2 regions of the Vibrio neonatus genome follow, and region 1 is predicted to be linked to the other one. Evidence: predicted binding sites of a transcription regulator. Region 1 holds the regulator's gene; the other holds the start of a gene.

Region 1 (15,784 bases):
TAAGATTGACTCTTGCTCTTTGTGCTTGTCCGCGAGTTTTCGAGCTGATTTTTTTAGCTGCATACGAAGCTAACTTGCGATGCAGTGCAATAGGTAAAAAGCTAAATGGAATAGAAAACAGAATCCCTAGCCAAGTCGTCCAGAATTTAGGGGCAAGAAAAGACCATTTAAATTCTGGGTTATAGGCTTTAGGATCAAAATCATTACGAGTTTCTTTCATTGTTCTTCGCAACTACTTATTAATGATATCTAGATACTCAGCAACGCCTTGGGCTACTGATTTAAAGGTGTGGTTGCAACCTGTCGCTCTTAGCTTAGTAAGATCGGCTTGGGTATATTCCTGATATGCACCTTTTAAGTGTTCTGGAAAAGGAATTGTTTCAATTTGTCCTTTTTGATGGTGTTTAATGACAGCTTTTGCCACTTCATCAAAAGATTCTGCATTGCCTGTACCTAAGTTAAAGATACCGGATACTTCATTTTCTAAGAACCAAAGGTTTACCGCAGCCACATCGCAAACATAAACAAAATCGCGTTTAAAGTGTTCGCTACCTGCAAACAGTTTTGGATTTTCGCCAGCATTTAATTGATTGTTCAAATGAAAGGTAACAGATGCCATTGAGCCTTTATGTTGCTCTCTAGGACCGTAGACATTGAAGTATCGAAAGCCGGTGATTTGCGACAGGGTTTCATTATGTGCTTTGGCGTCTGCAACGAGTCTGCGTACATAGTTATCAAACTGTTGTTTTGAGTAACCGTATACATTTAACGCACCTTCATATTGTTTTTCTTCAATAAAGGTGTCAGTTTCGCCATAGGTAGCCGCTGATGAAGCGTACAAAAATGGAATTTGTCGCTCTAGGCAGTAGTGAAGCAATTCTTTCGAATACTCATAGTTATTCAGCATCATATATTTGCCGTCCCACTCGGTAGTTGCTGAGCAAGCACCTTCATGGAAGACTGCATCGATAGGGCCAAAATCGTCACCGGCCATAATCTGAGTCAGGAAATCATCACGATCCATATAGTCTGTGATATCAAGATCAACCAGATTGACAAACTTTTTGCCATTTTTAAGGTTATCAACAACCAAAATATCGTTTATGCCTCTATCGTTTAGGGCCTTCACAATATTGCTGCCAATCATTCCAGCACCACCGGTTACTATGATCATTTTGTATTTTCCTTCAAATTCAACTATTCCTGAGTATAACAAGGAACTAAAATCTAGGGAATTAAAGCTCGATTTATGAGAAACTTAAATTCAATGCAGATGATCAATAGCCTAGATTATTGATGTTGATTATTACTCCCGTAGAAACGATAAGATAAAGTTATAGAGGAATGAACTTGAATCAATCTAACCACCCGACATCATCCAATCAGCAGCCTGCAATGGATGCTTATTACCAAGATGATGAAATCGATCTTCGTGATTTGTTTGTAGCGCTCTGGAAGGGCAAGTTTCTAATTATTATTTCTACCTTTATCTTTGCTTGCGTAGCTGTTGTGTATGCACTGAATGCGCAAGAGTGGTGGAGTTCTAAAGCGAGAATTGTCGAGCCTCAAGTCAATGATTTTGCGATTTATCGCCAACAAGTAAAATCCTTCCAGCCAATTTTTGATACTTATCAAGATGACGGCACTGTGCGCATTAGTAAGGAGTTGGATAACTTGGTTAATCCAAGTCAGATTTTTGCGCAGTTCGTTCGTTCATTTAATGCCACTGCAAATAAGAAAACTTTCTTTGATAACAATGAAACGTTTTTAGCGTTTAAAGAGCAACTTGAGCAAGATGCTGATGCCGATACAGATGTGCAACAAAGACGTCTATATAGTGAGTGGTATCAGAAAATCTCCGCATCACCTACGGAGAAAGGGCATCGTGATGAATACAGATTATCATTGCAAGCTACGACTCAATTAGACAGCTATAAGCTGCTGAATGATTATGTCGCAATGATCGAAAAGAAAGTAAAAGCCGATGCATTTAGAAACTTACAAGCGACATTAGATGCTAAGCAAGTGCAGTTGCAGCAACAAAAAACCATTTTAGAGTCTCAAGCAAAGCAGGTTTTGAGTGTTGAGTTGCAAAGAGCTAAATATGCCTATGATATTGCAAAAGCTGCATCAGTGAACTCACCGCTTCAGAATCTAGGTGACCAAGAACTATTTGCCATAAACTTAGGGGCAAAAGCGATTAAAGCGAAAATAACGGCTCTTGAGAGCGTTAAAAACTTAGCTGTTATTGAGCCAAGACTGCAACAGATTGATGCCAAATTAGATTTATTGAGTAAGTTGTCTATTGATGAAAACATCGACTTTAAATCATATCGTTTTATTGAAGATGTAGAACAACCGATTAATCGTGATGCACCGAAACGAGCTCTGATTGCGGTATTAGGTGTTCTGTTTGGCGGCATGTTTGGGGTGGGTATTGTTCTAGTCCGTTTTGCCTTTGGCCGCAAAGAAGATAATTAATTTAAGAGAAAAAAGCATGAAAATAGCTATCGCAGGAACAGGCTACGTAGGCTTGTCAAACTCAGTGTTGCTAGCGCAGCACAATGAAGTGGTTGCAGTGGATATCATCCCTGAGAAGGTTGAGTTGCTAAACAAGAAAAAATCCCCAATTGCTGATGTAGAGATAGAGCAGTTTCTTGCTGAAAAAGAGCTGAACTTTGTAGCGACGTTGGATAAAGAACTGGCATACAAAGACGCTAAGTTTGTCGTAATTGCGACGCCAACTGACTACGACCCACAAACGAATTATTTCAATACTTCGTCAGTCGAAGCTGTCATTAAAGATGTCATGGCGATTAATCCGCAAGCGGTCATGGTGATTAAGTCAACAGTCCCTGTGGGCTATACTGCTCGCATTAAGCAAGAGTTTGGCTGTGACAATATTATCTTCTCACCAGAATTTCTGCGTGAAGGCCGAGCTTTGTACGATAACTTGTACCCATCTCGTATTATCGTTGGTGAGCGCAGTGAACGTGCTGAAACCTTTGCGGGCCTATTGGTTGAAGGTGCGCAAAAAGAGAATATCGATGTTTTGTTTACTGATTCAACAGAAGCCGAAGCTGTTAAGCTATTTTCTAATACGTATTTAGCATTGCGCGTAGCTTACTTTAATGAGTTGGATTCTTACGCTGAAGCTATTGGCCTAGATTCTCGTCAAATCATTGAAGGTGTAGGCTTAGACCCACGCATTGGTAATCACTACAATAACCCTTCTTTTGGTTACGGTGGTTATTGCTTACCTAAAGATACTAAGCAGTTACTAGCAAACTATCAGGAAGTGCCAAACAATATTATTGGCGCGATCGTTGATGCTAACCGTACTCGTAAAGATTTTATTGCCGATTCCATTATTAAGCGTAGCCCTAAAATTGTTGGGATTTACCGTTTGATCATGAAAGCGGGTTCCGATAACTTCCGTGCTTCTTCCATTCAAGGCATCATGAAACGCTTGAAAGCCAAAGGTATTGAAGTGGTTGTGTATGAACCTGTGTTGCAAGAAGAGCACTTCTTTAACTCACGTAATATTCGCGATCTAGAAGAGTTTAAAGCGGTGTCTGATGTGATTGTGTCTAACCGTATGGTTGAAGAGATCAAGGACGTAGCTGATAAAGTTTACACTCGTGATTTATTTGGCAGCGATTAATTGCTTTCGATATTAAATACAAGAAAAGGCGCTCATTTTGGGCGCCTTTTCTATTTTTGGTAGCCAACTTGAAGGATTTTGAGCTACAGAATAAAGCGACTCAAATCTTCATCTTCAACCAGCTTACCTAGTTTACTTTCAACATAGCTAGCATCAATTTTAAGTTCAGAGCCTGACTTTTCAGTGGCGTCATAAGAGATTTCATCCATTAGACGTTCCATCACTGTATATAAGCGACGTGCACCGATATTTTCTGTGGTTTCATTGACTTGCCATGCGGCTTCCGCGATATGCTTGATACCATCTTCGGTAAATTCTACGTTTACATCTTCGGTTTTTAGAAGGGCAACGTATTGCTCAGTCAAAGAGGCTCTAGGCTCGGTTAGAATGCGTTCAAAGTCGTGGCTTGAAAGTGCTTCTAGCTCTACACGGATTGGCAGGCGACCTTGTAATTCTGGGATAAGGTCAGAAGGCTTAGCTACTTGGAATGCGCCCGAGGCGATAAACAAGATATGGTCAGTTTTCACCATGCCGTGTTTGGTCGATACTGTGCTTCCTTCAATCAGTGGCAACAAGTCACGTTGCACACCTTCACGAGATACGTCAGGGCCTGAGCTTTCACCGCGTTTACAGATTTTATCAAACTCATCGATGAAAACGATGCCGTTGTTTTCAACGTTGAAGATAGCGTCTTCTTTAAGCTCTTCTTGGTTGACTAACTTAGCCGCTTCTTCTTCAACTAGCGCTTTGAATGCTTCTTTAATTTTCAGCTTACGGCTTTTCTTAGTATTACCGGCAAGGTTTTGGAACATACCTTGTAACTGGTTCGTCATCTCTTCCATGCCAGGAGGAGACATGATTTCTACGCCCATTTGTGGCGCAGCAACTTCGATATCAATTTCTTTGTCGTCCAGTTTGCCTTCACGCAGTTTTTTACGGAAGATTTGACGAGTATTTGAGCTGTTATCTTGTGGCTTTTCGTTTTCACCCCATGCATCACGCGCCGGTGGCAATAAGGCATCGAGAATGCGTTCTTCGGCTTGTTCTTCAGCGCGGAACTTCACTTTTTCTGTCGCTTGTTGGTGAGTCATCTTCACTGCAACTTCGGTCAAGTCGCGAATGATGGTTTCGACTTCTTTACCTACATAGCCCACTTCAGTGAACTTAGTCGCTTCCACTTTCATGAAAGGTGCGTTGGCCAGTTTTGCCAGACGGCGAGCAATCTCTGTTTTACCGACACCAGTTGGGCCGATCATTAGGATATTTTTGGGTGTTACTTCAGCGCGCAAATCTTCGTCTAATTGCATGCGGCGCCAGCGGTTACGCAGGGCAATAGCTACAGAACGCTTGGCATTGTCTTGACCGATGATGTGTCGGTTAAGTTCATGTACGATTTCACGAGGAGTCATCTCAGACATATTAATTCCTTAGTACTCAAGTTCATCAATAGTGTGATGATGGTTAGTAAATACACAGATGTCGCCTGCGATCTTGAGAGCTTTTTCTGCAATCTCTCTTGCGTCTAGATCTGTATTTTCCAGTAATGCGGTTGCGGCTGCTTGAGCAAAGTTACCACCAGAGCCAATAGCAACAAGGTCGTGTTCTGGTTGAACAACATCGCCATTACCGGTAATGATGAAAGAGGCGGTGTCATCGGCTACCACAAGCAGTGCTTCTAGGCGACGCAGGGCGCGGTCGCTACGCCAATCTTTAGCCAGCTCTACAGCGGCGCGAGTCAGGTGGCCTTGGTGCATTTGCAGCTTGCTTTCTAGTCGCTCAAATAGGGTGAATGCGTCAGCGGTACCGCCAGCAAAACCAGCAAGTACTTTGTCGTTGTAGAGTCGGCGAACTTTCTGTGCGTTGCCTTTCATTACAGTGTTGCCTAGAGAAACTTGTCCATCACCAGCGATGACGACTTTATTGTTTCGGCGTACGGATACTATGGTAGTCACGAGGTTTCCTTCTAATTTTAATTTCACCAGTGAGATTAAAATGAAGTGGGGACGGACGTGGGGAAATTCAAGGTGATGGTAGAGAGGAGTGTTGGCTTATAGAAAATCTAATCAAAGCAAATCAAAAAAACAGCCTTGGTTAAAATGTTAACCAAGGCTGTTAGATTAGTAACCGGGATCTTTTTGGATCATACAAGGTTCAATTTTGGCACGTTGCAGTTTGTGCATATCTCGCACGGCATCACGTTTACGAGGGTAAGGCCCGAGAATGACACGATGATAATGACTTCCCGGCTTTTGTCGTATTCCGCTTTTGATACCTTGAAAAGCAATATCTACTTTGCGCGACTTTGCTTGCGCAAGCGTGCGGTAAGCGCCACATTGCATTATATAAGGTACTTTAGGTAGCTTCTCTTCTTTGGCGACGACTTTAATTTCACGCTCAGGCAATGTTTTCACATATTCCCACTGCTCTTCTGGAGGAGGAGGCAGGTTTTCTGCGCTCTTATTCGTCGTTGATGCCTCTTTTGCTGTTAGGTCAACGTCTACGGGCTGTTGTTGAGGTTCAGGGGTTTTACTTAGGGAATATAACCCATAGCTAAATGCACCAATCAATGCGCCAGCAAAGACGATCATCTTCCAAGGTTTTTTGGATTGTTTTGATGGGGCTGGCTTACGCGTTTTTTTCGGTTGCGTACGGCCACCCTTTACATAGTCTTTTCTTGCCACTCGAATTAATCTATTCCATTGCTCACGTTTTCTATGGTAATGCAGAAAACGTTCAGATAACAGACCCTAATAACTTGGTGGTAGGGTACTTTGTCGAATGATCAGCTCTGTTTCTAATAGTCGTGAGTCAGAACTGATCTCGTTGCCACTTAGTATCTCAAACAACATTTGAGTGGCTTGATAGCCTATATCATAACGAGGTTGAGAGACGGTTGTAAGTGGAGGATCGCAGTATTCTGAGAACTCTATATTATCAAAGCCGATAAATGAAATATCTTGTGGGACTCTAAGCCCCATATTTTTGGCTTCTTTGATTGCACCAATGGCCATCATGTCATTGTGGCAAAAGATAGCGCTCGGTGGAGAACCGGCGTTCATAAGTTTACGCAGTGCGGCTGCGCCAGATTCAAAGCTAAAATCACCGCTAGCAGTGTTGCTTAGATCAATACTTAATCCAGCGCGACGTAATGCTTGTTGGAAACCTTGGCTACGGAAGCTAGACAGTGGTGCATTGCCAGGGCCACAGATCTCACCAATGCGTTTGTGTCCTAACTTAGCAAGATAGTTCACCGCCTGAAACGAGGCTGTAAGGTTGTCGATATGAACAGTCGGCAGTTCTAATTCAGGGGCGTATTCACACGCCATCACCATTGGCGGCAGATTTTTTTGCTCAGCGATACTGGCATCGATAGGTAAGTCGGTACCGAGCAGAATCAACCCATCAGCCTGTTTTGAATACACCAAGTTAACTAATGAATTATCACGGCATTTTTGTTGTGAACTGTCACCATGCAATACAAGGTAGCCTTGCTTTGAGGCCGCTTCTTCTATGCCACGAATAATTTCAGAAAAGTAAGGGTCACAAAGATCAGGGACGATAACGACGAGAGTTTTCGATTCATTACGCTTCATGCTGCGCATGATAGTGCTAGGGCAATAGCCAGATTCAATGACCGCATCTTCTACTCGTTTGCGAGTGGAAGAGGAGACTTTTTCCGGGTTCATTAATGCCCTTGATACTGTTGCTGTTGATACTCCTGCAAGTCCAGCAACATCCTTCATCGTCGCCATAGTACGTCGTCCTCTATGAAATTTAGCGAGTGTTTGATTCAATCCATGACGCAAACTTATTTCAACTGCCTAAGCTTAATTGCGAGTGAAAAATAAGTTTAACGAGTTTTCGTTAAACAGTTTAAGGGACATGTAGCAAAATTGCACAACTTACTGTGAAGTGACTCGCATTTTGTCATATGCGTGTGGTTTAACTTAAGTCGATTGGCTCTACATCTATGTTCCAACGGACTTTTTTTGCGTTTGGCAACATATCTAACGCCGGTTTTGCGCTCAAAAGTAGCTTTTGCATGGTTGAACGTAGTTGGCACTGCAAAATAAGTTGCCAACGAGATTTTCCAGCTCGTTTTGCCATCGGCGCTGGTGTTGGGCCAAGTACCCAACATTGTTCATCAAACAAAGGGTGAGCTTCTAAGGTTTGCCTTACTTGCCTTAAAAAATCTTCCGCGAGTTGCGAATTATTCGATTCAGCTCGAAACAAAGACAGGCTGGCATAGGGAGGCAATTGTGCCACTCTACGTTCCATTAAGGCGCTTTGGGCAAACTCTGGATAGCCTTTGTGTAATAAAGCTTGTAGCAGTGAATGCTCTGGGTGATGAGTTTGTAGCACCACGTGTCCAGGCTTACTGGCGCGTCCCGCACGTCCTGCCACCTGAATAAACAATTGCGCTAGCTTTTCTGAAGCCCGAAAATCACTGCTATATAATGATGAATCCACATCAAGTAAAGCCACTAACGTCACGTCTGGAAAGTGATGCCCTTTAGCAAGCATTTGTGTACCAATCAGAATTTGATACTCACCATTACGAATGGATTCTAATGCACTCTCTAGACTGCCTTTACGGCGCGTATTGTCTCGGTCAATACGAATGGTTTTAAACTCTGGAAATAAGGTTTCTAAGTGCGCTTCAAGCTGTTCTGTACCAACCCCGACGGTCACTAAATGAGTTGAACCGCAGCTATGGCATTGATGAACAACGGGTTTTTGTGAGCCACAGTGATGGCAGCGCATCTCACTGCTTCCTTGGTGGAAGGTATAGTAAGCGTCACATCGAGCACATTCGGCAATCCAGCCACACTCGTGGCACATTAATGCGGGAGAGAAACCGCGGCGATTTAGAAACAGCATCACCTGATTGCCTTGTTGCAGGTGTTTACGCATTTGCGCAATCAGCGGCGCGCTCAAACCACTTTCTAGATATAAGCCTTTTACATCAATCACGCTGTTTTTGGTCGGGCTAGCGCCGCCAGCACGTTCAGTCAGTTTAAGATGCAGGTATTTTCCTGAAAGGGCATTATTTAAGGTTTCTAGAGATGGTGTGGCCGAGCCTAAAACAACCGGCACGCTTTCTGAGTGGGCGCGCATTATTGCGATGTCTCTAGCGTGATAGCGTAGGCTATCTTGCTGTTTATAAGAAGAGTCATGCTCTTCATCGACAATGACAATGCCAAGGTTGGCAAAGGGGGTCAGTAATGCCGAGCGAGTACCAATCAGGATGCCGCATTCTTTATTTTTGGCGGCCAGCCATGCATTTAGGCGTTCACTGTCATTAAGACCTGAGTGAATGGTCTCAATAGGCACGTTAAAGCGTCGTTTAAATCGGTTGATGGTTTGTGGCGTTAAGCCTATTTCGGGAACTAAGACTAACGCTTGCTTACCCTGCTGGATGACCGACTCTATAAGTTGAAGATAAACCTCGGTTTTACCTGAACCTGTAACTCCATCAAGAAGCGCACATTCATAACCTTCAATGTGGTTGACTGTGACTACGGCCAGCATTTGTTCATGGTTGAGTTGACGCTTGTCGTCTTCATTAATGAGCTCAGCTGGCCACTGGTCATTGATTTCAATACTTTCTGAGCAAACTACCCATTGTTTCTGCTCTAAAGTTTTTAAAACAGAGCTAGAGATATCTAAAGTGGCAAGTTCATGTTGAGCCAGTGCCCCATATTGCAAAGCATGCATCACTTTAGCTTGCTGAACTGCTCGTCCAAAGCCCTGCATTAACTGGTTACGACCAGCATCGGTGAGTTGCCATATTTTCTGTGGCTGCTTATGTGCTGGTTTACCTTTGCGCAGAGCGCCAGGCATAGCCCCATTTAATGTTTCACCGAGTGGATATTGGTAAAATCGGCTAGCCCAATGAATCAGTTTATAAAGTTTATCTGGCCATATAGGCTCAACATCAAGCACTGTCATTAAAGGCTTGAGCTTATTGATATCGTATTCTGATTGATGGGTGAGGGCAGTGATAACGCCAAGTCGCTTATTTGGCCCAAACGGCACCCATACACGCACACCCACAACAGGAAATAAGTGTGACGGGATGAGGTATTCAAATTCTTTATCTAGAGGTACGGGCAGGGCAACTCTAGCAATTGTTGGGCGCATGGGATCTCTTTGATGTTTCTGCAATCAGATAATTACACAGATGATGATACTAGAAAAAGGGCAAGGAGATGATGAAAAATATTGACCTCCTAGCCAAGTGTTGTCTCGCATATGGCTATATATAGGAATATTATGGTGAATGTGGCGAAAAAAGGGACAAATCAGTTGATCCTTAAAGACTAATTCATTACTATACTGCGCCTTGAAGATGCTGTATTACGCGGTGTCACTGTTAGAAACTACGTGTGGTGTCCAACCTTAGATTTGGATAGCGACGCGGCCTATAAATGAGGTTTTCCCATGAAACCAGGTATCCATCCTGAATACAAATCTGTAACAGCTAACTGCTCTTGCGGAAATACTTTTGAGTTCAACTCAACTCTAGCTAAAGAATCTATCCACCTAGACGTATGTGACAAATGTCACCCGTTCTACACTGGTAAGCAACGTATCGTTGATACTGGCGGCCGTGTTGATCGCTTTAACAAGCGTTTCGGTGCTCTTTCTTCTAAGAAATAATCTTAGTCGTAAAGATACAGAAAAAAGGTCGCCTAGGCGGCCTTTTTTGATCCCATAACAAAGTGACTTTCCTGCCTATTTACCTTCATTTTTATCCTGCAATCTAAGCTATTGTCTTTTTTACACTGGTTACTTTGTAGTACATTGCCTGTTTTTTATTTACAATCAAAAATTATTTACTTTCTCCTAATATCCACGAAGGGATGCTCTTTGATGTCAGATGACCAACCAATAAATGATTTCCGCCAACAAGCTCTCGATTACCACGAGTTTCCTAAACCAGGAAAAATAGCTGTTGAATTAACGACCCCTGCTGATTCAGTTCATGATCTTGCGCTAGCGTATAGCCCAGGTGTTGCAGAGCCAGTACGTGAAATCGCCCAAAATGCTGATAATGTTTACAAGTACACAGCCAAAGGGAATATGGTTGCGGTTATTTCAAACGGCACGGCTATCTTGGGGTTAGGTAACTTAGGGCCAATGGCTTCTAAGCCGGTTATGGAAGGTAAAGCGTTATTGTTTAAACGCTTTGCCGGTTTGGACTCTATTGATATTGAAGTAAAGCACCGCACTATTGATGAGTTCATCGATACCGTGGCGGCGATTGCCGATACTTTTGGCGGAATTAACCTAGAAGATATTAAAGCGCCAGATTGTTTTGAGATTGAAAGTCGTCTTATCGAACGATGTGATGTGCCGGTATTTCACGATGATCAGCACGGCACCGCGATTGTGACCGCTGCCGGCATGCTTAACGCGATAGAGCTACAAGGAAAACAACTGTGTGACTCTACTATCGTATGTTTAGGCGCTGGTGCTGCAGCAGTTGCGTGTATGGAGCTACTCATTAAATGTGGCGCACAGCGTGAAAAAATCTACATGCTAGATCGTAAAGGCGTTATTCATACTCGCCGTGACGATCTTAACGAATACAAACAGCTGTTTGCCAACAATACCGACAAACGTACCCTAGAAGATGTGATTGAAGGCGCGGATCTGTTCCTTGGTGTGTCTGGCCCTAACTTGCTGTCACCAGAGGCATTGGCCTTGATGGCGGACAAACCCGTGGTGTTTGCCTGTTCTAACCCTGATCCTGAAATTAAACCAGAGCGTGCTCATGAAGTGCGTAGTGATTTGATTATGGGCACGGGACGTTCTGATTATCCAAACCAAGTGAACAACGTTATTTGTTTCCCATTTATCTTCCGTGGCGCTTTAGATGTGAGAGCCAGCGAGATTAATATTGAAATGAAATTAGCGGCGGTGGAAGCGATTCGCCAGTTAGCAAAAGAGCCAGTGCCAGAAGAAGTGATGAAGGCGGCTGGAGTAACATCATTAGAGTTTGGTAATGGCTATATTATCCCTAAACCAATGGACCCACGCTTGTTGCCTCGCGTAGCAAGAGCGGTAGCAGAAGCTGCGGTTGCTTCTGGCGTTGCTCGCATAGAGCTTCCAGAAAACTATATGCAGAGCTAATAGCAGAATGCAGGGTTAATAACCGAAAGTGAAAAAGGGGCTAGAGTGTGATCACTCTAGCCCCTTTTTTTATGAGTTAAATCTGAGCGTTGTGCTAATTTAGTACTAGTGTTAGTCGTCGAAGACTTCTAATTCAATACCGAGATCAGACATAATTTTTTTTGCTTCAGTTGGAATTTCATCTGGGCAATCTTTTCGCAGATCTTCGTCGGTAGGGAGTGGTTGGCCAGTATAAGCGTGTAAGAAAGCTTCACATAAAAGCTCACTGTTGGTTGCATGGCGGAGGTTGTTTACCTGACGACGTGTTCGCTCATCAGTTAGAATTTTGAGAACCTTAAGTGGAATAGACACAGTGATCTTTTTGACTTGAGTGCTTTTTTTACCGTGTTCAGCATATGGGCTGATGTATTCGCCATTCCAGTCTGCCATTGGAAACCTTTATTACTTAGTTTTAAGAAGTTAATTTCCAATTCTAGCGATATTTACTGCTATATGTAAAGGCATTTAGACGTCTAGATGTGTTGAAGTCTAATACTGATCACGGTAATCTAGTATTAGATTCAGATTAATTTGATTGGTTACAAACTCCACCAGTCACTGCCAAAGGAAGGACAAGAAAATGAGCAGTAAACATAAGTCATCGACCATTGCCGTACGCACCGGTATAGAGTCTGATACCCAGCACCATGCTGTTGTTCCCCCTATTTACCTGTCCACAAACTATGGTTTTCCTTCATTTGGAGATGTACCAAAGTATGATTACACCCGCTCTGGAAACCCCAATCGTGGGCTTTTAGAGACGGCACTGTTTGAGTTGGAGTCAGGTAAAGGCGCTGTTGTTACCAACTGTGGTACATCAGCACTTAATTTATGGGTTTCGGCATTTTTAAGCCCAGACGATTTAATTATTGCGCCTCACGATTGTTATGGCGGTACTTACCGTTTATTTAACACTCGTGCGCAAAAAGGTGACTTTAAAGTCGAGTTTGTCGATCAATCAGATGATCAAGCCCTTGCTGCAGCGATTGCCAAAAAGCCAAAACTGATTCTTATTGAAACGCCATCGAACCCATTGGTGCGAGTAGTGGATATAGAGAAAGTGTGTCAGCAAGCGGCGGCTGTGGGTGCGTTAGTGGGCGTCGACAATACATTTCTAACCCCAATTTACCAAAGACCACTAGAGCTGGGTGCTGATTTTGTTATCCACTCCACCACTAAATACATTAATGGTCATTCAGATGTGATTGGCGGAGTAGTGATCACTAAAACCGAACAGCATGCTGAAGAACTTGGCTGGTGGGGCAACTGTATTGGTGCGACGGGTACACCTTTTGATAGCTACATGACACTGCGCGGCATTCGCACTTTAGGTGCACGTATGCGCGTGCATGAAGAAAGCTCACAAGTTATTTTAAACTTCCTACAATCTCAAAAGCGTGTGAAAACTATTTATCACCCAAGCTTGCCAGATCATCCAGGCCATGACATTGCTAAGCGTCAGCAGTCAGGTTTTGGCAGCATGCTTAGCTTTGAGTTTGATGGCGATTTAGAGCAGCTAAAAACCTTTATTAACAGTTTAAAACTATTCTCTTTGGCAGAATCATTGGGTGGGGTTGAGAGCTTGATTTGTCACCCTGCGACTATGACTCATAGAGCTATGGGTGAAAAAGCATTGGCTGAGGCTGGTGTGTCTAATTTCTTATTACGTCTGTCTGTTGGGCTAGAAGATAGTGACGATCTTATTGATGATCTTGCCCAAGCATTTGATTCGGTCGAGGGTTAATTATGAACAACGCAACGCAACTGCATAAGTTTGGTGGTAGTAGTCTGGCAAATGCAGAATGCTTTGATCGCGTAGCCAATATTTTGGCGGAGTACTCCAACGCGAGTGATTTAGTGATTGTTTCTGCTGCCGGTTCAACGACCAACAATTTGTTGCGCTGGTTAGCGGCTTTAGAAAAAGATGGACGTATTGCGCATGAGATTTTACTTGAGCTAAGAAGCTATCAGAATCAATTGATTAGCGACTTGCTTCCTCAACAAACGGCGACGGCTTTGCAAGAGCAACTTAACCGAGAGTTTACCGCATTAAGTGCCTTAAATGCTCCGTTAAGCGAGCCACAAAAATCAGCGGTATTAGGTCATGGTGAAGTGTGGTCATCTCGCCTCCTTAGTGCGGTGCTTTGTGATAGAGATATGCCAAGTGCAGCTCTTGATTCTCGCGACTTCTTACGTGCAGAAGCAGGCACTCAGCCAGAAATCGATCGCAACCTTTCTTGGCCACTATTGAAATCAGTGTTAGCTCAGCATCCTCAAAAACGCTTAGTGATTACTGGTTTTATGGCACATAACCAACAAGGAGAGACAGTACTTCTTGGACGTAATGGTTCGGATTATTCGGCGACCATAGTCGGTGCTCTGGCCGAAGTGGCTAAAGTTACCATTTGGAGTGATGTTGCAGGCGTATATAGCGCAGACCCGCGCATTGTTGAAGATGCTTGCTTACTGCCACTGCTTCGTCTTGATGAAGCCAGTGAATTGGCGCGTCTTGCCGCTCCTGTACTGCACAGCCGTACACTACAGCCCGTCGCCCAAAGTGCTATGGACTTAGAGTTGCGTTGCAGTCATCAACCAGAGTCAGGTTCAACGCGTATCGAACGTGTATTAGCTTCTGGTCGAGGCGCTAAAATAGTGACCTCATTAGATGATGTGAACTTGATTGAGCTGACTTTAAGCTCTGCACATGATTTTGAAAGTTTAGAGCCACAAGTGTTAGCTCTGCTGAATAAAGCACAGCTTGCGCCACTGGCCTATGAGTCACAATCAGATAAACACTGCTTACGTTTGGCTTATACCAGTGAACTATTGGCTGGTGCCTTAGCCTGCATTGAAGCGGCAAACTTTGATGTATCCGTGGCCGTGAAAAACGATTTATCCATGCTGGCTGCGGTAGGAGCTGGTGTGACTAACAATGCTAATCATTGTTTTGGTTTTTACCAAACACTGAAAAGCGTCAATGTTGAGTTCATGTTTGAAACCGAATCTGAGTTGAGCATTGTTGCCATAGTAAGAACCAGCGCAATTCCGTCACTGCTTAAAGTGCTGCATAACCAGCTGTTCCAAGCGCAAAAGCGTGTCGGCATTGTGTTGTGTGGTAAAGGTAATATTGGTTCGAATTGGTTGGAGCTATTTGCTACGCAAAAAGACCAGCTAGAAAAGCGTCGCGGCATGAGCTTTGACCTTATCGGGGTAATTGCGAGCCAGAGTTATTGGTTTGATGAAAATGGCATAGATGCCAGCAAGGTAAACAGCCAGTTCGCTGATAATGCGGTTAGTAACGAAGAAGATTGGCTACCGCTAATCAAGCGTCAATCAAGCTTTGATGAAATCATCGTATTGGATGTAACGGCTAGTCAGCAGGTGTCTGATCGCTACCTAGAGTTTGCTGAACATGGCATGCACTTAATCTCAGCAAATAAGCTGGCAGGTTCTGCGCCAAGTGAGTTTTACCATCAGGTGCAGGATGTATTTGCTAAAACAGGGCGTCACTGGCTGTATAACGCCACTGTGGGTGCTGGCTTGCCGGTAAACCACACAGTGAGAGACCTGCGAGAAAGCGGTGATGAAATCGTAGCACTCTCTGGAATCTTCTCAGGCACCTTGTCATGGCTGTTCCAACAGTATGATGGCTCTATTCCATTTAGTGAGTTGGTTGACCTAGCTTGGCAACAAGGGCTAACAGAGCCTGATCCTAGAGCCGATTTAGACGGCACCGATGTGATGCGTAAATTAGTGATTTTGGCACGTGAATCAGGTTTAGAACTGGAACCTGAAGGGGTGAAGGTTGAATCTTTAGTTCCCGAGGGTTTATTGGCTTTATCTGTGGATGAATTCTTCCAGCAGGCTAACGTGTTGAACGAAGCGCTAGCAGAGCGCTTAGATAAAGCACAAAGCGAAGGAAAGGTTTTACGATACATTGCA
Region 2 (15,784 bases), 480 kb from region 1:
CGCGTGTATGAAGAAGGCCTTCGGGTTGTAAAGTACTTTCAGTCGTGAGGAAGGCAATATAGTTAATAGCTGTATTGTTTGACGTTAGCGACAGAAGAAGCACCGGCTAACTCCGTGCCAGCAGCCGCGGTAATACGGAGGGTGCGAGCGTTAATCGGAATTACTGGGCGTAAAGCGCATGCAGGTGGTTTGTTAAGTCAGATGTGAAAGCCCGGGGCTCAACCTCGGAACCGCATTTGAAACTGGCAGGCTAGAGTACTGTAGAGGGGGGTAGAATTTCAGGTGTAGCGGTGAAATGCGTAGAGATCTGAAGGAATACCAGTGGCGAAGGCGGCCCCCTGGACAGATACTGACACTCAGATGCGAAAGCGTGGGGAGCAAACAGGATTAGATACCCTGGTAGTCCACGCCGTAAACGATGTCTACTTGGAGGTTGTGGCCTTGAGCCGTGGCTTTCGGAGCTAACGCGTTAAGTAGACCGCCTGGGGAGTACGGTCGCAAGATTAAAACTCAAATGAATTGACGGGGGCCCGCACAAGCGGTGGAGCATGTGGTTTAATTCGATGCAACGCGAAGAACCTTACCTACTCTTGACATCCAGAGAACTTTTCAGAGATGAATTGGTGCCTTCGGGAACTCTGAGACAGGTGCTGCATGGCTGTCGTCAGCTCGTGTTGTGAAATGTTGGGTTAAGTCCCGCAACGAGCGCAACCCTTATCCTTGTTTGCCAGCGAGTAATGTCGGGAACTCCAGGGAGACTGCCGGTGATAAACCGGAGGAAGGTGGGGACGACGTCAAGTCATCATGGCCCTTACGAGTAGGGCTACACACGTGCTACAATGGCGCATACAGAGGGCAGCCAACCAGCGATGGTGAGCGAATCCCAAAAAGTGCGTCGTAGTCCGGATTGGAGTCTGCAACTCGACTCCATGAAGTCGGAATCGCTAGTAATCGTAGATCAGAATGCTACGGTGAATACGTTCCCGGGCCTTGTACACACCGCCCGTCACACCATGGGAGTGGGCTGCAAAAGAAGTGGGTAGTTTAACCTTCGGGAGGACGCTCACCACTTTGTGGTTCATGACTGGGGTGAAGTCGTAACAAGGTAGCCCTAGGGGAACCTGGGGCTGGATCACCTCCTTATACGATGATTATTCACGATGAGTGTCCACACAGATTGATGGTTTATTTTAGTTAAAGTACTAGAGCTTTAATTAATGACTTCGGTTATTGATTAAAGCTTTTTGCTTTATGCTCTTTAACAATTTGGAAAGCTGACGATAAATGATGTGATTTCATCATTTATCAAATTTAAAAGTTCTCAAATCCTAACAATTTATTGTTAGGTACCAACACACATTCAAGTGTTCTTGGGAATGTATTCTTGCCAGAATACATTCAAATTTGAGTCCGGCAAAATCGATGTTTGCTTCTGCTTTTTAAAGCGGAAATAAACAATAGTTATCTCGCTCATAATAAAGAGATAACGCACCTTGGAAACGTCATACTACGTTGTAGCAAACGTATTGCGTTAAGCAAGACCCTTTGGGGTTGTATGGTTAAGTGACTAAGCGTACACGGTGGATGCCTTGGCAGTCAGAGGCGATGAAAGACGTAATAACTTGCGATAAGCCCAGATTAGGTAGTAATAACCATTTGAGTCTGGGATTTCTGAATGGGGAAACCCACGTACATAAGTACGTATCATTAACTGAATACATAGGTTAATGAGGCAAACCCGGGGAACTGAAACATCTAAGTACCCGGAGGAAGAGAAATCAACCGAGATTCCGAAAGTAGCGGCGAGCGAAATTGGATTAGCCCTTAAGCTTTTAATGACACAGACGAAGGCTCTGGAAAGTGCCGCAATAAAGGGTGATAGCCCCGTAGTCGACATGTCATTTTGAGTGAAATCGAGTAAGGCGGGACACGTGATATCCTGTTTGAACATGGGGGGACCATCCTCCAAGGCTAAATACTACTGACTGACCGATAGTGAACCAGTACCGTGAGGGAAAGGCGAAAAGAACCCCTGTGAGGGGAGTGAAATAGAACCTGAAACCGTGTACGTACAAGCAGTAGGAGCTCTTCGAGAGTGACTGCGTACCTTTTGTATAATGGGTCAGCGACTTAATTTTAGTAGCAAGGTTAACCGAATAGGGGAGCCGTAGGGAAACCGAGTCTTAACTGGGCGTCGAGTTGCTAGAATTAGACCCGAAACCAGGTGATCTAGCCATGGGCAGGTTGAAGGTTGAGTAACATCAACTGGAGGACCGAACCGACTAATGTTGAAAAATTAGCGGATGACTTGTGGCTAGGGGTGAAAGGCCAATCAAACCTGGAGATAGCTGGTTCTCCCCGAAAGCTATTTAGGTAGCGCCTCGGACGAATACCAATGGGGGTAGAGCACTGTTAAGGCTAGGGGGTCATCCCGACTTACCAACCCTTTGCAAACTCCGAATACCATTGAGTACTATCCGGGAGACACACGGCGGGTGCTAACGTCCGTCGTGGAGAGGGAAACAACCCAGACCGCCAGCTAAGGTCCCAAAGTATAGCTAAGTGGGAAACGATGTGGGAAGGCTTAGACAGCCAGGATGTTGGCTTAGAAGCAGCCATCATTTAAAGAAAGCGTAATAGCTCACTGGTCGAGTCGGCCTGCGCGGAAGATGTAACGGGGCTAAGCTATACACCGAAGCTGCGGCTGCACACTTTGTGTGCGGGGTAGGGGAGCGTTCTGTAAGCGGTTGAAGGTGGTCTGTAAGGGCTGCTGGACGTATCAGAAGTGCGAATGCTGACATGAGTAACGATAATGGGGGTGAAAAACCCCCACGCCGGAAGACCAAGGGTTCCTGTCCAACGTTAATCGGGGCAGGGTAAGTCGACCCCTAAGGCGAGGCCGAAAGGCGTAGTCGATGGGAAACGGGTTAATATTCCCGTACTTCTTATAATTGCGATGGGGGGACGGAGAAGGCTAGGTGGGCCTGGCGATGGTTGTCCAGGTTCAAGTATGTAGGCGGAAAGTTTAGGTAAATCCGGACTTTCTTAACGCTGAGATACGATGTCGAGCTGCTACGTGCAGTGAAGTCATTGATGCCATGCTTCCAGGAAAAGCCTCTAAGCTTCAGATTATAAGGAATCGTACTCCAAACCGACACAGGTGGTCGGGTAGAGAATACCAAGGCGCTTGAGAGAACTCGGGTGAAGGAACTAGGCAAAATGGTACCGTAACTTCGGGAGAAGGTACGCTCTTGGCGGTGAAGTCCCTTGCGGATGGAGCTACTAGGAGTCGCAGATACCAGGTGGCTGCAACTGTTTATTAAAAACACAGCACTGTGCAAAATCGTAAGATGACGTATACGGTGTGACGCCTGCCCGGTGCCGGAAGGTTAATTGATGGGGTTAGACTTAGGTCGAAGCTCTTGATCGAAGCCCCGGTAAACGGCGGCCGTAACTATAACGGTCCTAAGGTAGCGAAATTCCTTGTCGGGTAAGTTCCGACCTGCACGAATGGCGTAATGATGGCCACGCTGTCTCCACCCGAGACTCAGTGAAATTGAAATCGCTGTGAAGATGCAGTGTACCCGCGGCTAGACGGAAAGACCCCGTGAACCTTTACTACAGCTTGGCACTGAACATTGACCCTACATGTGTAGGATAGGTGGGAGCCTTTGAAACAAGCACGCCAGTGTTTGTGGAGGCAATCTTGAAATACCACCCTTGTATGCTTGATGTTCTAACGTAGGTCCCTAATCGGGATTGCGGACAGTGCCTGGTGGGTAGTTTGACTGGGGCGGTCTCCTCCCAAAGAGTAACGGAGGAGCACGAAGGTGGGCTAAACACGGTTGGACATCGTGTGGTTAGTGCAATGGCATAAGCCCGCTTGACTGCGAGAATGACAATTCGAGCAGGTGCGAAAGCAGGTCATAGTGATCCGGTGGTTCTGAATGGAAGGGCCATCGCTCAACGGATAAAAGGTACTCCGGGGATAACAGGCTGATACCGCCCAAGAGTTCATATCGACGGCGGTGTTTGGCACCTCGATGTCGGCTCATCACATCCTGGGGCTGAAGTCGGTCCCAAGGGTATGGCTGTTCGCCATTTAAAGTGGTACGCGAGCTGGGTTTAGAACGTCGTGAGACAGTTCGGTCCCTATCTGCCGTGGGCGTTGGAAGATTGAAGGGGGCTGCTCCTAGTACGAGAGGACCGGAGTGGACGAACCTCTGGTGTTCGGGTTGTCATGCCAATGGCATTGCCCGGTAGCTAAGTTCGGAATCGATAAGCGCTGAAAGCATCTAAGCGCGAAGCGAGCCCTGAGATGAGTCTTCCCTGGCACTTTAAGTGTCCTAAAGGGTTGTTCGAGACTAGAACGTTGATAGGCAGGGTGTGTAAGTGCTGCGAGGCATTGAGCTAACCTGTACTAATTGCCCGTGAGGCTTAACCATACAACACCCAAGGGGTTTTGTGGACTCAAAGTAAGAACTTTGAATGTGTGACATATAACTTTTAAATACAGTTTTCCGAATTATTTACCTCTAGCTTTTTAAAAGCTGGAAGTAAAAAAGAATTTGCTTGGCGACCATAGCATTGTGGACCCACCTGATTCCATGCCGAACTCAGAAGTGAAACACAATAGCGCCGATGGTAGTGTGGGGCTTCCCCATGTGAGAGTAGGACATCGCCAGGCTTTAATTTCTACTTCTTTCTGAATGAAAGAAGTTACCATAAGGTTTTGAATTTAATTCAGAATTTTATGTTGACTTTCAAAGTAGAAAGCGTAATATACGCCTCCTGCTCACGTGTTACGACACGGAAAGCAACGCTCTTTAACAATTTAAACCTATCAATCTGTGTGGGCACTCGTTGATGATAATCGAAAAGATTTATCAATGAACTGAGTGACCAATACAATGATTTTTAATCATTGGCACAGTCAATTCATTATCATTCTGTTGGAATGATAATAGCTTTAAAATTACATTAGTAGTTTTGAAGTCAGTATTCATTGAGCCGTTCTTAGGAACAAAAAACTTTAATTGAAGAGTTTGATCATGGCTCAGATTGAACGCTGGCGGCAGGCCTAACACATGCAAGTCGAGCGGAAACGACAACATTGACCCTTCGGGTGATTTGTTGGGCGTCGAGCGGCGGACGGGTGAGTAATGCCTGGGAAATTGCCCTGATGTGGGGGATAACTATTGGAAACGATAGCTAATACCGCATAATGTCTACGGACCAAAGAGGGGGACCTTCGGGCCTCTCGCTTCAGGATATGCCCAGGTGGGATTAGCTAGTTGGTGAGGTAATGGCTCACCAAGGCGACGATCCCTAGCTGGTCTGAGAGGATGATCAGCCACACTGGAACTGAGACACGGTCCAGACTCCTACGGGAGGCAGCAGTGGGGAATATTGCACAATGGGCGCAAGCCTGATGCAGCCATGCCGCGTGTATGAAGAAGGCCTTCGGGTTGTAAAGTACTTTCAGTCGTGAGGAAGGCAATACAGTTAATAGCTGTGTTGTTTGACGTTAGCGACAGAAGAAGCACCGGCTAACTCCGTGCCAGCAGCCGCGGTAATACGGAGGGTGCGAGCGTTAATCGGAATTACTGGGCGTAAAGCGCATGCAGGTGGTTTGTTAAGTCAGATGTGAAAGCCCGGGGCTCAACCTCGGAACCGCATTTGAAACTGGCAGGCTAGAGTACTGTAGAGGGGGGTAGAATTTCAGGTGTAGCGGTGAAATGCGTAGAGATCTGAAGGAATACCAGTGGCGAAGGCGGCCCCCTGGACAGATACTGACACTCAGATGCGAAAGCGTGGGGAGCAAACAGGATTAGATACCCTGGTAGTCCACGCCGTAAACGATGTCTACTTGGAGGTTGTGGCCTTGAGCCGTGGCTTTCGGAGCTAACGCGTTAAGTAGACCGCCTGGGGAGTACGGTCGCAAGATTAAAACTCAAATGAATTGACGGGGGCCCGCACAAGCGGTGGAGCATGTGGTTTAATTCGATGCAACGCGAAGAACCTTACCTACTCTTGACATCCAGAGAACTTTTCAGAGATGAATTGGTGCCTTCGGGAACTCTGAGACAGGTGCTGCATGGCTGTCGTCAGCTCGTGTTGTGAAATGTTGGGTTAAGTCCCGCAACGAGCGCAACCCTTATCCTTGTTTGCCAGCACGTAATGGTGGGAACTCCAGGGAGACTGCCGGTGATAAACCGGAGGAAGGTGGGGACGACGTCAAGTCATCATGGCCCTTACGAGTAGGGCTACACACGTGCTACAATGGCGCATACAGAGGGCGGCCAACCAGCGATGGTGAGCGAATCCCAAAAAGTGCGTCGTAGTCCGGATTGGAGTCTGCAACTCGACTCCATGAAGTCGGAATCGCTAGTAATCGTAGATCAGAATGCTACGGTGAATACGTTCCCGGGCCTTGTACACACCGCCCGTCACACCATGGGAGTGGGCTGCAAAAGAAGTGGGTAGTTTAACCTTCGGGAGGACGCTCACCACTTTGTGGTTCATGACTGGGGTGAAGTCGTAACAAGGTAGCCCTAGGGGAACCTGGGGCTGGATCACCTCCTTATACGATGATTACTCACGATGAGTGTCCACACAGATTGATATGGTTTAGAAAGTAAGAGAGTATTTTACGAAACAGCTTTTAGTTGTTTTGTGAAAAATTGGGTCTGTAGCTCAGCTGGTTAGAGCGCTCGCCTGATAAGCGGGAGGTCGGTGGTTCAAGTCCACTCAGACCCACCAATTTTTCCTTATACTGCGTTAGATTCTTCGTTGTGTACTGATGTACACGGCCTCACAATCTGCCTTGTCTAAGAAAAAATACCAAGATGGGGCTATAGCTCAGCTGGGAGAGCGCCTGCCTTGCACGCAGGAGGTCTGCGGTTCGATCCCGCATAGCTCCACCATCTTTAAGTGTTCTTGAAAGTAGAATCTTTAAAAATGGTATTTCCGTTTAGGAAATAATCATGCTCTTTAACAATTTGGAAAGCTGACGATAAGTAATTGATTTATTACTTATCAAATTTAAAAGTTCTCAAATTCTATATCTTTATGATGTAGGTACCAACACACATTCAAGTGTTCTTGGGAATAACATCATTGCCTGATGTTATTCAAATTTGAGTCCGGCAAAATCGAATGTTATCTCGCTCATAATAAAGAGATAACGCACCTTGGAAACGTCATACTACGTTGTAGCAAACGTATTGCGTTAAGCAAGACCCTTTGGGGTTGTATGGTTAAGTGACTAAGCGTACACGGTGGATGCCTTGGCAGTCAGAGGCGATGAAAGACGTAATAACTTGCGATAAGCCCAGATTAGGTAGTAATAACCATTTGAGTCTGGGATTTCTGAATGGGGAAACCCACGTGCATAAGCACGTATCATTAACTGAATACATAGGTTAATGAGGCAAACCCGGGGAACTGAAACATCTAAGTACCCGGAGGAAGAGAAATCAACCGAGATTCCGAAAGTAGCGGCGAGCGAAATTGGATTAGCCCTTAAGCTTTTAATGACACAGACGAAGGCTCTGGAAAGTGCCGCAATAAAGGGTGATAGCCCCGTAGTCGACATGTCGTTTTGAGTGAAATCGAGTAAGGCGGGACACGTGATATCCTGTTTGAACATGGGGGGACCATCCTCCAAGGCTAAATACTACTGACTGACCGATAGTGAACCAGTACCGTGAGGGAAAGGCGAAAAGAACCCCTGTGAGGGGAGTGAAATAGAACCTGAAACCGTGTACGTACAAGCAGTAGGAGCTCTTCGAGAGTGACTGCGTACCTTTTGTATAATGGGTCAGCGACTTAATTTTAGTAGCAAGGTTAACCGAATAGGGGAGCCGTAGGGAAACCGAGTCTTAACTGGGCGTCGAGTTGCTAGAATTAGACCCGAAACCAGGTGATCTAGCCATGGGCAGGTTGAAGGTTGAGTAACATCAACTGGAGGACCGAACCGACTAATGTTGAAAAATTAGCGGATGACTTGTGGCTAGGGGTGAAAGGCCAATCAAACCTGGAGATAGCTGGTTCTCCCCGAAAGCTATTTAGGTAGCGCCTCGGACGAATACCAATGGGGGTAGAGCACTGTTAAGGCTAGGGGGTCATCCCGACTTACCAACCCTTTGCAAACTCCGAATACCATTGAGTACTATCCGGGAGACACACGGCGGGTGCTAACGTCCGTCGTGGAGAGGGAAACAACCCAGACCGCCAGCTAAGGTCCCAAAGTATAGCTAAGTGGGAAACGATGTGGGAAGGCTTAGACAGCCAGGATGTTGGCTTAGAAGCAGCCATCATTTAAAGAAAGCGTAATAGCTCACTGGTCGAGTCGGCCTGCGCGGAAGATGTAACGGGGCTAAGCTATACACCGAAGCTGCGGCTGCACACTTTGTGTGCGGGGTAGGGGAGCGTTCTGTAAGCGGTTGAAGGTGGTCTGTAAGGGCTGCTGGACGTATCAGAAGTGCGAATGCTGACATGAGTAACGATAATGGGGGTGAAAAACCCCCACGCCGGAAGACCAAGGGTTCCTGTCCAACGTTAATCGGGGCAGGGTAAGTCGACCCCTAAGGCGAGGCCGAAAGGCGTAGTCGATGGGAAACGGGTTAATATTCCCGTACTTCTTATAATTGCGATGGGGGGACGGAGAAGGCTAGGTGGGCCTGGCGATGGTTGTCCAGGTTCAAGTATGTAGGCGGAAAGTTTAGGTAAATCCGGACTTTCTTAACGCTGAGATACGATGTCGAGCTGCTACGTGCAGTGAAGTCATTGATGCCATGCTTCCAGGAAAAGCCTCTAAGCTTCAGATTATAAGGAATCGTACTCCAAACCGACACAGGTGGTCGGGTAGAGAATACCAAGGCGCTTGAGAGAACTCGGGTGAAGGAACTAGGCAAAATGGTACCGTAACTTCGGGAGAAGGTACGCTCTTGGCGGTGAAGTCCCTTGCGGATGGAGCTACTAGGAGTCGCAGATACCAGGTGGCTGCAACTGTTTATTAAAAACACAGCACTGTGCAAAATCGTAAGATGACGTATACGGTGTGACGCCTGCCCGGTGCCGGAAGGTTAATTGATGGGGTTAGACTTAGGTCGAAGCTCTTGATCGAAGCCCCGGTAAACGGCGGCCGTAACTATAACGGTCCTAAGGTAGCGAAATTCCTTGTCGGGTAAGTTCCGACCTGCACGAATGGCGTAATGATGGCCACGCTGTCTCCACCCGAGACTCAGTGAAATTGAAATCGCTGTGAAGATGCAGTGTACCCGCGGCTAGACGGAAAGACCCCGTGAACCTTTACTACAGCTTGGCACTGAACATTGACCCTACATGTGTAGGATAGGTGGGAGCCTTTGAAACAAGCACGCCAGTGTTTGTGGAGGCAATCTTGAAATACCACCCTTGTATGCTTGATGTTCTAACGTAGGTCCCTAATCGGGATTGCGGACAGTGCCTGGTGGGTAGTTTGACTGGGGCGGTCTCCTCCCAAAGAGTAACGGAGGAGCACGAAGGTGGGCTAAACACGGTTGGACATCGTGTGGTTAGTGCAATGGCATAAGCCCGCTTGACTGCGAGAATGACAATTCGAGCAGGTGCGAAAGCAGGTCATAGTGATCCGGTGGTTCTGAATGGAAGGGCCATCGCTCAACGGATAAAAGGTACTCCGGGGATAACAGGCTGATACCGCCCAAGAGTTCATATCGACGGCGGTGTTTGGCACCTCGATGTCGGCTCATCACATCCTGGGGCTGAAGTCGGTCCCAAGGGTATGGCTGTTCGCCATTTAAAGTGGTACGCGAGCTGGGTTTAGAACGTCGTGAGACAGTTCGGTCCCTATCTGCCGTGGGCGTTGGAAGATTGAAGGGGGCTGCTCCTAGTACGAGAGGACCGGAGTGGACGAACCTCTGGTGTTCGGGTTGTCATGCCAATGGCATTGCCCGGTAGCTAAGTTCGGAATCGATAAGCGCTGAAAGCATCTAAGCGCGAAGCGAGCCCTGAGATGAGTCTTCCCTGGCACTTTAAGTGTCCTAAAGGGTTGTTCGAGACTAGAACGTTGATAGGCAGGGTGTGTAAGTGCTGTGAGGCATTGAGCTAACCTGTACTAATTGCCCGTGAGGCTTAACCATACAACACCCAAGGGGTTTTGTGGACTCGAAGTAAGAACTTTGAATGTGTGACAGAGACTTTTAAATACAGCTTTCTAGATTATTTTACCTTTAGCTTTTTTAAAAAGCTGAAAGTAAAGCAAAATTTGCTTGGCGACCATAGCATTGTGGACCCACCTGATTCCATGCCGAACTCAGAAGTGAAACACAATAGCGCCGATGGTAGTGTGGGGCTTCCCCATGTGAGAGTAGGACATCGCCAGGCTTTAATTAAGTTTTTAGATTTTATATCTAGAGACAAAAACTGGATAAGGCATTTATAAGACCTTGTTTAGTAACAAATTGGTGCGGAGTGGTAGTTCAGTTGGTTAGAATACCGGCCTGTCACGCCGGGGGTCGCGGGTTCGAGTCCCGTCCACTCCGCCACTAATAAGAAGCCCTAGCAGAAATGCTAGGGCTTTTTTTCGTCTATAGTATTTCATCAACTCTTCTCTTTGATGGTATTCTTTAATCATAATTAAGAAGAAATAAATGGTTATCTAAATCGATGAAAAAGTTATTTATATTAGTCGTCCTTTTATTTTCTATTTGTTCTTTAGTTGCCTTTGCTAGTTTGTTTGGCTTACTCACTTATAAAGATAAAGGCTATGACTGGCAGTGGCTTGGTTTCCCTCTTATAAATAGCGGTGTACAGATAGCCCGTACCAGTGACACTCATCAATTACTGTTGCGTAAAGTCTATTTATTTCCCTCCACAGAGGTCTCTGTGTATACCACTATGAACAATAAGTTGGTATTGCATCTCGCAAGCTTCCAGACTTGTTCTGACTCGAAACAAGGGCAGCTACAACTGAATCAAAAGCCAATTCAAACCATTACGTTTAACTGTAAAGATCGTAATGAGATGATCTTTAGCGTAGTAACTTCTCATTTGAACAATGCGATCATTGATTTTGATGGGCAAAAATTAAGCATTGATTTTGCTGAGTGGAATATTGCTGATATTAAAAAAGATCAATTTAAACAACTACATTCGCAGTACTTTGAACAGCTCGGGCAACCTTCTGAGTATCAGTGGTCACGTGATTAACACTTAGATTGCATATTCGTACTCGACACCTCCTCTATATTGCAGTAGTCTAAATGTAGAAACGTATAGACGTCTAGATGCTTAGAGGAGTTAAGTTTTGCCTATTCGAGTTCCCGATCAATTACCTGCAACAGATATACTCAGAGGCGAAAGCATCTTTGTCATGTCAGAAACTCGTGCATCGACGCAAATGATTCGTCCATTGCGCGTACTGATCTTAAATCTGATGCCAAAGAAAATAGAGACTGAAACCCAGTTTTTACGTCTACTATCGAATAGCCCACTGCAGGTTGATATTGAATTACTTCGTATCGATAACAGACCGAGTAGAAACACTCCAACAGAGCATTTAGATAACTTCTATCGACAATTTGAAGCGGTTAAAGAGCGCAACTTCGATGGGCTTATCATCACTGGCGCGCCATTAGGTTTAGTTCAGTTTGAGGATGTATTCTACTGGGATCACCTCAAAACCATCATGTCTTGGGCAAAAGAGCACGTTACTTCAACCTTGTATGTGTGCTGGGCTGCACAAGCAGGATTAAAGCTGCTCTATGACTTACCTAAAAGAACACGTAAAGAAAAGCTATCAGGCGTATACAGCCATGAGACGCACAATGCTTACCATCCACTATTAAGAGGCTTTGATGATTGCTTCTTAGCACCTCACTCTCGTTATGCTGACTTTTCATCTGATTATCTAGCAGAGAATACAGACTTAGACATTCTAGCCACCTCTAAAGAAGCTGGAGTCTATTTAGCAGCAACGCAAGACAAGCGTAATGTATTTGTGACGGGACATCCTGAGTATGAGTCACACACGCTGCATACTGAGTATGTTCGAGATTGTGGCGAAGGCATGGAGCCACAAATCCCAGTAAATTACTATCCTGATGATGATCCTAGCAATGACCCACATGCTACTTGGCGTAGTCACGGACATTTATTATTTAGTAACTGGCTTAATTACTGTGTGTACCAGCAGACGCCTTATGATTTGGATAAGTTCTCAGAGAAGAACTTTACTATCGACGAATAGATATAGGCTTAGTTAAAAACAAAAAGGCATACCTTTGAGTGGTATGCCTTTTGTCTATTTGATGGGAAAATTATTTACTTTCGTTTTCTTGTGTAGCGGCAGGCTCTAAACGTTTAGCCTTTTCGATCAATGGTGTAATCGTCATCCCTTGTACTAGAATCGAGAACATCACAGCCGCATAGGTCATCACGATAATGATCTCTTTTACGTCGATATTTTTCTCAGGGATTACCATAATCCCTGCGGGTATTGATAGTGCCATTGCCAGTGCCAACCCACCTCTTAAACCGCCCCAAGTGAGAATTTTCACAGACATAGGGTTGTAGTCTCTAAAACGACTAAAGCAGGTATAAGAGAGCTTAATGCTGATGTAGCGTACTAATAACACCAGTGGTACAGCTACAATCATCATGATCCAATCTTCTTTATGGAACTCAAACAGCAACATCGACATACCGATAAGCAGGAAGAGCACCCCATTTAAAAACTCATCAATCAATTCCCAGAAGTGGTCTAAGTGACGATGACTCTCTTCGGTAAAACCGGATTTACGAGTCCAGTTACCAATGATAATTCCCGATACCACCATAGACAGCGGGCCGGATACTCCCAGTGATTCAGCCAATGCATATCCAGCGGACGGTATGATTAGAGTCAGTAGTAGTTCCATTGAATGGTCATCGGTTAAGCTGATGAGCTTATGGAATACAAGGCCTAAAACAAAACCGTAGGCAATACCACCAATCGCTTCTTGGAGGAATAGAACCGAAACAGAACTAAACGTAGGGGTGTCGCTACCAAAAGCAATACTAAAAATAGTGACAAATATGACTAAGCCAAAGCCATCATTAAACAGTGATTCGCCTTCTATTTGCGTAGAAATACGCGTCGGGGCTTGTAACTTCTTTACGATGGCTAATACCGCAATTGGATCGGTTGGCGAGATCAGTGCGCCAAAGAGCAAACAATAAATCAGGTCAAAGTTAAAACCGATTAAAGCAAAGATAGCGTGTAAAGAAAATCCAATCGCAAAAGTGGAAAACAATGTAGCGGCTAACGCTAGAAACGAAATTTCCCATTTTTGATCTTTTAAATGATTAAGTTGAATACCTAAACCGCCAGCGAAGAGCAGAAAGCCAAGGATTCCTTTTAGCAGGAAGTCTTCGAAATTAATCGATGCGATAGTTTCTCGGGCTACGTGGGATAACTTAAACCATCCAGCTTGACCTGCAATGATAAGCGCCAACGAAAGCAACATCGCCCCAGCGGTAATGGCTATCGTGGTTTGCATCTTCCCAATTTTGCTGTTTATAAATGCGATAAATACCGCGCCAGCAGCTAAAAAAGATAGCGTATGGTAGGCGTCCATTCCTTTCTCCTAAGTTTCGCAAGTCCCAACACTGTGAGACAAATTAATAGTGATATCAAATAAAACTCATCTTACTAGTGCATCATAGCGTTAATATGCATACTTTAGACGTCTAGAAATCTAATTTTTCTGTGATAGGATGTTATTAATAAGTTAGTAATAGCACGTCTGAGCAGGATGCAGTATGAGAGAACAGATAGAAGCCCAATTAAAGAAGCATATTCTTTTGATCGATGGTGGCATGGGCACCATGATCCAAAACCTGAAACTAGAAGAAGAAGACTATCGGGGTGAACGCTTTGCCGATTGGCATTGCGATTTAAAAGGAAATAATGACTTACTTGTTCTGTCTCAGCCGCAGTTGATTAAGCAGATCCACAGTGATTATTTAGAAGCCGGCGCGGATATTCTAGAAACGAACACCTTCAACTCAACCACCATTGCGATGGCGGATTACGATATGGAGGAGTTGAGTGAAGAAATTAACTATGTGGCGGCAAAACTGGCTCGTGAAGCAGCAGACGAATGGACGAAAAAGACGCCTCATCGACCTAGGTATGTAGCGGGTGTTTTAGGTCCAACTAACCGAACTTGTTCTATCTCTCCAGATGTTAACGATCCAGGCTTTCGTAATGTGAGCTTTGATGAGTTGGTTATCGCTTATAAAGAATCTACTTTAGCGTTAATCAAAGGTGGCTCAGACCTTATTCTTATCGAAACCGTCTTCGATACTCTCAATGCCAAAGCGTGTGCCTTTGCTGTTGAAACTGTATTTGATGAAATCGGCCAGACATTGCCTGTGATGATCTCAGGGACTATTACCGATGCCTCAGGTCGTACCCTTTCAGGACAAACAACGGAAGCGTTTTATAACTCTCTACGTCATGTAAACCCGATTTCTTTTGGTTTGAACTGTGCATTAGGCCCAGATGAGCTTCGCCCGTATGTGGAAGAGCTGTCTCGCATTTCAGAAACTTTTGTATCGGTTCACCCGAATGCCGGTCTACCGAATGCCTTTGGTGAGTACGATCTTTCTGCTGAAGATATGGCAGAGCACATTCAAGAATGGGCTGATTCAGGATTTCTAAACCTTGTTGGTGGCTGTTGTGGTACTACGCCAGAGCACATTAGAGCTATGGCAGACGCCGTAGAAAAAGCGGCTCCTCGCGCACTGCCTGATATCAAACCTGCTTGTCGCTTATCTGGTTTAGAACCGCTCTCTATAGAAAAAGAATCACTGTTTATGAACGTTGGTGAACGAACCAACGTTACCGGTTCCGCTCGCTTCAAACGTCTAATAAGAGAAGAGCTTTATGAAGAAGCGTTAGATGTTGCTCGTCAGCAGGTAGAAAACGGCGCTCAGATCATCGATATCAATATGGATGAAGGGATGCTTGATGCTGAAGCCTGTATGGTTCGCTTCTTGAATCTTTGTGCGTCAGAACCCGAAATTTCTAAAGTGCCTATCATGGTCGACTCCTCTAAGTGGGAGGTTATCGAAGCCGGTCTAAAATGTATTCAAGGCAAGGGGATTGTGAACTCAATCTCTATGAAGGAAGGCAAAGAAAAATTTGTTGCTCAAGCTAAGCTGATTCGTCGTTATGGCGCAGCGGTTATCGTGATGGCTTTCGATGAAGTAGGCCAAGCCGATACACGCGAGCGTAAAGTCGAGATTTGTACTAATGCCTACAATATTTTGGTTGATGAAGTTGGCTTCCCTGCTGAAGACATCATTTTTGACCCCAATATCTTTGCGGTAGCAACCGGCATTGATGAGCACAATAACTATGCGGTCGACTTTATCGAAGCGGTCGCCGATATTAAGCGTACGCTTCCGCATGCGATGATTTCGGGAGGGGTGTCTAACGTTTCCTTCTCTTTCCGTGGTAACAACTACGTGCGTGAAGCCATCCATGCGGTTTTCCTATACCACTGTTTCAAGAACGGTATGGATATGGGTATCGTAAACGCAGGTCAGCTAGAGGTTTACGATAACGTTCCAGATAAACTGCGTGAAGCGGTAGAAGACGTTGTTCTTAACCGTCGTCCAGATGGTACTGAACGATTGCTTGATATTGCGGATGAATACCGTGAAAACGGTGTTGGACCTAAAGATGATGGTACGGCGCTAGAATGGCGTGGCTGGCCAGTTGAAAAACGCC

Evidence for each region. Region 1 encodes MetJ, which represses methionine synthesis genes. Its sites were predicted from a motif close to TTAGACNTNTANANGTCTAA; they were not measured.
Region 2: the regulator MetJ is predicted to act here: its motif matches at 13,727-13,746, upstream of metH (methionine synthase).

What each region holds. Positions count from the first base shown of each region.
Region 1 covers NZ_AP024885.1:159,681-175,464, forward strand. Annotated here, with positions in the region: gene lpxM (lauroyl-Kdo(2)-lipid IV(A) myristoyltransferase) at 1-220, opposite strand, end outside; gene rfaD (ADP-glyceromanno-heptose 6-epimerase) at 233-1,174, opposite strand; gene OCU38_RS00775 (LPS O-antigen chain length determinant protein WzzB) at 1,345-2,481, shown strand; gene OCU38_RS00780 (nucleotide sugar dehydrogenase) at 2,498-3,664, shown strand; gene hslU (HslU--HslV peptidase ATPase subunit) at 3,748-5,082, opposite strand; gene hslV (ATP-dependent protease subunit HslV) at 5,092-5,616, opposite strand; gene OCU38_RS00795 (SPOR domain-containing protein) at 5,782-6,345, opposite strand; gene cytR (DNA-binding transcriptional regulator CytR) at 6,412-7,416, opposite strand; gene priA (primosomal protein N') at 7,607-9,808, opposite strand; gene rpmE (50S ribosomal protein L31) at 10,109-10,327, shown strand; gene OCU38_RS00815 (malic enzyme-like NAD(P)-binding protein) at 10,541-11,803, shown strand; gene metJ (met regulon transcriptional regulator MetJ) at 11,915-12,232, opposite strand; gene OCU38_RS00825 (O-succinylhomoserine (thiol)-lyase) at 12,423-13,586, shown strand; gene OCU38_RS00830 (bifunctional aspartate kinase/homoserine dehydrogenase II) at 13,589-15,784, shown strand, end outside.
Region 2 covers NZ_AP024885.1:2,422,907-2,438,690, reverse strand. Annotated here, with positions in the region: rRNA gene OCU38_RS11285 (16S ribosomal RNA) at 1-1,143, shown strand, start outside; rRNA gene OCU38_RS11280 (23S ribosomal RNA) at 1,558-4,445, shown strand; rRNA gene rrf (5S ribosomal RNA) at 4,572-4,687, shown strand; rRNA gene OCU38_RS11270 (16S ribosomal RNA) at 5,034-6,586, shown strand; tRNA gene OCU38_RS11265 (tRNA-Ile) at 6,686-6,762, shown strand; tRNA gene OCU38_RS11260 (tRNA-Ala) at 6,851-6,926, shown strand; rRNA gene OCU38_RS11255 (23S ribosomal RNA) at 7,258-10,145, shown strand; rRNA gene rrf (5S ribosomal RNA) at 10,274-10,389, shown strand; tRNA gene OCU38_RS11245 (tRNA-Asp) at 10,474-10,550, shown strand; gene OCU38_RS11240 (hypothetical protein) at 10,672-11,214, shown strand; gene metA (homoserine O-acetyltransferase MetA) at 11,312-12,253, shown strand; gene OCU38_RS11230 (cation:proton antiporter) at 12,324-13,622, opposite strand; gene metH (methionine synthase) at 13,807-15,784, shown strand, end outside.